2 regions of the Anoxybacillus sp. PDR2 genome follow, and region 1 is predicted to be linked to the other one. Evidence: riboswitches for the same ligand, from Rfam matches in the RefSeq annotation. Region 1 holds a riboswitch; the other holds the start of a gene.
The links. Region 1 has a riboswitch for cobalamin ahead of GRQ40_RS02845 (hypothetical protein). Riboswitches for the same ligand answer to the same signal wherever they lie in the genome.

Region 1 (2,203 bases):
TTGGCAGCTCATGCTCAATATAAGCGATGAGCGAACGGTCAAATATTTCCACTTCCAGCTCGCTTGGTTGCTTCCCTGTCAGCATATATAGAAAATTGGCGCTGTAAGAGAGTTCTTGGTGCGATGGAACGACTGGCTGGTTATGCAACAAGCGATGGCTGCTTGCAATAATGGCAGGTACTTGAGCCAAAAGCTTAATCGCTTTTTCTTTATTAGCCGCTTCTGTTCGTTCATCGAGATGTGGGTCAAAGCTGGCTAAAACGGAAATACCGGTTCGCAGTGCATCCATCGGATGGGTAGTTTGCGGCAGCTGCTTCAAAATTTTCACCAGTTCTTGCGGCAGTGTTCTTTGTGTGTGAAGCTGCATTTCAAAGCGCTCTTTTTCTGGCTGTGACGGTAGTTTTCCTTCAATAAGCAGATGTGCTGCCTCGGTATATGTTTTGGTTTCTGCAAGCTTGATCAGATCATATCCCCGGATGACGATTTCTTCATTCTCCACATCAAGAAATGAAATTTTCGTTTCAGCCGCTATGATTTCTTCTAATCCTGGACGAAATTCCAAAAAGATCCCTCCTTAATTTAAAATCATTTGCTTTCGTCTGCCGCCTCCTTGCTGAAAACAAGTTCTTGTCGTATTTCTTGATATGCTTGCTGCAAATTAGCACGGCATGATGGCTGTTCTGACAAAGGGAGGCGGACGGCAATTTCCGATTGATAATGATCGTACAGATCCATTAAAGAAACGGGTGGATGTATTGTAAAATTGTTCATGACCGTTTGCTTAAACGCTTCCAAAAAATATTGCTTTGTTCCGAATGTGTTGTGCATGATGTCTGTCCTTTCGTTCTCAAGTTCCAATACGATTCGAATGATGGACATGCGCTTGAAGCAAATAAAAAAAGCATCTTCGCAAATGAAGATGCTGAAAAAGCGCATACGATTCCCTATGAAAAACATATACAAAAAAACATATATTTTTTCCGCTTCCTCAACACCCCCTATCCTCGTAGGTTTTTGGTGTGGACCGAATCAGGCAGGTCTCCTGGCTTATGTTCATCGCTTCCTAGCCCCTTCCCGTTGATATGTCAAGCATTCAACAGTGGTTTTGGCAGGTTGCTCCCATTTACAGTTGCGGGACAGCGTCGGATTTGCACCGAACTTCCCTTTTAAACCGGTCAAGCGCTCTTTTGCTTACCGATACCTGATCCTAACCAAAGTTATTCAATTTTCAAGTTCACTATATCATATTTTTTCTGAGACGAAAACAAAAAAATTCTTAACTTTCTAACAGGTGGCCTGGGCTGCTTCCGACAGTGTTCGATCATGAAAGTTATCTAGATATAACTTAAGGATGAAAAATGAGAAGGTGATGCTCCGATTTCGACGGTTGAGCATTCGAACAACACGGTCTACAGCTTATTGGTTGATACTTGTTACGCTTTGAAACTGGAATGCTCTTTTTGAATGGTTAATCTTAATAAAAGCGATCGACTTCTGTCGAAATTAGATTTGCGCCATGAATCAGAAGACTTAATCTCCTTGACAATTTTTTCGAAGAATGATAGGGTTATTGTAAAATTTTTCTGATACTTCATGACAGGCTTAGAATGGAGGTTTGAAGCGTTTTTTTCTTGGCGAACAAGAAAATAAATGTGGGAACAGGTTCCAAAGGTGAGTCAAGACTAAATGGCCCAGTCCAAGGCTCCCTGCGGATGAAAAGGGAAGACCGGTGAGATTCCGGCACGGTCCCGCCACTGTAATAGAGGAGCTTTCCGCTTTACTGCCACTGATCAAAGATTGGGAAGGCGAGCGGAAAGCAATGATCCTTAAGTCAGGAGACCTGCCTGTTCTGACAACACTGCTTTTACCTACGGAGGATAGGGAGGTGTTCATCATGGACAAAGGGATTAATCCTTTTTTATGGCATTTCTAGCTTCCGTTGGAGCGTTAGGAATGCTTTTTTTTTATTCGGAAAAAGAAACATGACGTCAAATCGCGGTGAATGCGGGGAGATGTGAGGAGAAGAGCAACTCAGCTGGAAGGATGAACGGGAAACCGAGCCATCGAATGGACAACATAGATTTCCTATCAGGCAAGTCCCGCCTAAAGATCAGGTAGAGAGTGGAAAAACGATAAAAATAAAATGATAGGAGAGAGTGAGGAAATGAAATCAAGCAATCTTGGCTATCCACGTATTGGGGAA
Region 2 (2,203 bases), 1.1 Mb from region 1:
CTGTACCGCCAAAATCCGAATTGCGAACCAATAGCAAGGGAGCGACAGCTAATACAAAAGCAAGAACAATAAGCAATAGATTTCGCTTCATCTGCTAGGCTCCTTTCTGAAGTTGATTCAGCTCTCGACTGCTGTAAGTAGATAAAAAGTTCCACACAACAACAGTCAGCAGCCCTTCGGTGATCGCGAGCGGTATTTGCGTAATCGCAAAAATTCCGGCAAATTTAAGAAATGAAGCTGCTACTCCTCCTGTTGTGTCGGGAAAAGCAAGCGCCAATTGCCATGATGTAACTACATATGTGGCCAAGTCAGAAAGAAAAGCGGCTAAAAAAATGACAAATCGCTGCGAAATGTTATACCTTTTTCCTAAACGATACACCCCGTATGCTACTAGCGGACCGCATACCGCCATGGACATCGCGTTCGCTCCTAATGTCGTCAATCCCCCATGCGCCAGTAGTAACGCTTGGAATAAAAGAACGATGCTCCCCATCACCGTCATCGTTAGCGGACCAAATAAAACGGCCCCGAGCCCGACTCCAGTCGGATGGGAGCTGCTGCCTGTCACCGATGGGATTTTTAACGCCGAAAGTACAAAGGTAAAAGCTCCTGAAAGCGCAATCAACAATTTTAATTCAGGATGGCGCTTTGCGATCTTCATCAGCGCTCGCACTCCGGCGATGAAAAACGGCAGAAAAACAATCCACCAAAATAGCGCCCATTTCACCGGCAAAAATCCTTCCATAATATGCATAGCATAGGCTGGTGTGCCGCTATTGACAGTAAAATAAACAACAAGGCCACATAGCAGCAGCAGAAACTTCCATTGCTTCATACCCTCTCCTCCTTGATGCTAGCTTTTTTAGTAATGCCAACCGCAGCTGTTGGATGGCACATCGATAATCCATCTTCTCCATACTGATAGGTGACGATATCTTTTAAAGGATCACCATCTTTTAAATGTGTTTGGACAAGCTCTCTTCCTTTATCCGGCGTCACCCCCTTGTACCAAACTCCTTGCGGATACACGATTACTACGCACGCATCATTACAGCGGCCATTGCAGCGCGTTCTCGTTGTGTGTACAGTGCTGTCCAATTCCAGCCGCGCAATTTCATCACGAATGGCGATTGTCACCTCCTCTCCGCCTTTTCGCATGCAGCTGCCGCCGTTACAGATCAATACGTGATGCTTTACTCCAGTTAAATTCCACGTTGTCACACCGATCCTCTCCTTTTTGATGAAATAAAAAAGCACCTCTATCGATAGAGGTGCAGAAAAATGCATACGGCCAATCACAAATGCATATGTATACCATTCCCCCGCACGTCTACCTATAATCCCGTAGGTATCCGGCCGAGCAAATAAGGCAGGTCTCCTGACTTAGAATCATCGCTTCATTGCGCCTTCCCGAAGTTTCCTTCAGTGACATGATGCAATGAAGCTCCTCATCACAGTGGCGGGTACCGTGACGGCTTTTCACCGTACTTCCCTTTTAAGCCTGTCCCAATAGAGAAAGGCACCTTACTTGCTTTAGCAAACGATTCAATGATTCAGTTGTTCCTCCACAATGATATGATGAATTTTCGAAAAAAGTCAACCATTTTTATTTTTCGAACAGTTTTGTTTTAGCGACAACAACTCCATCGCTATCAACATACACATGCGCGCCCGGCTCCCAATGTACGCCCCCGAATTCAAGAACGCGATCACGCGCCCCTTTCCCTTCTTTTTTGCTTTTGACAGGGCATGTCCCAAGAGCGATTACGCCAAGCGGCATTTGCGCAATTTCAGCTGAATCGCGAATGCAACCATGGACAATCACGCCTGCAAGTCCTCGTTCACAAGCGATTTGTGCCAGACGATCTCCGAGCAATGCACAATTTCGCGAACCTTTTCCATCAACAACTAACACCGTGCCTGCCGGAATGGTTTCTAGCGCTTCGCGAACGAGCACATTGTCCTCGAATACCTCAACAGTGGCAATCGGTCCGGAAAACTCTGTTTTTCCGCCATAAGAATGCAACGGTAATTGGCACACTTGCAGCTCCGACAAAAATTGATCACATAAATCTGCTGTCTTCATTTAATTTCCCTTCCCCCATTTTTCTTTGTCTATTAAATCCTTTTGACATTTTGAAAAAAAATCCTGCAAAATCCGTCAAAAAAAAACAGAGGAACGGTGAAATAAGAAGAACTAATA

Region 2: another riboswitch for cobalamin. It lies ahead of GRQ40_RS08220 ((2Fe-2S) ferredoxin domain-containing protein); the one in region 1 lies ahead of GRQ40_RS02845 (hypothetical protein).

The regions. Positions count from the first base shown of each region.
Region 1 covers NZ_CP047158.1:604,683-606,885, forward strand. Annotated here, with positions in the region: gene mmgD (citrate synthase) at 1-562, opposite strand, end outside; gene GRQ40_RS02845 (hypothetical protein) at 586-828, opposite strand; cobalamin riboswitch at 1,015-1,220, opposite strand; cobalamin riboswitch at 1,683-1,863, shown strand; gene metE (5-methyltetrahydropteroyltriglutamate--homocysteine S-methyltransferase) at 2,165-2,203, shown strand, end outside.
Region 2 covers NZ_CP047158.1:1,717,230-1,719,432, reverse strand. Annotated here, with positions in the region: gene GRQ40_RS08230 (energy-coupling factor ABC transporter substrate-binding protein) at 1-91, opposite strand, end outside; gene GRQ40_RS08225 (energy-coupling factor ABC transporter permease) at 95-835, opposite strand; gene GRQ40_RS08220 ((2Fe-2S) ferredoxin domain-containing protein) at 832-1,221, opposite strand; cobalamin riboswitch at 1,351-1,542, opposite strand; gene rraA (ribonuclease E activity regulator RraA) at 1,607-2,086, opposite strand.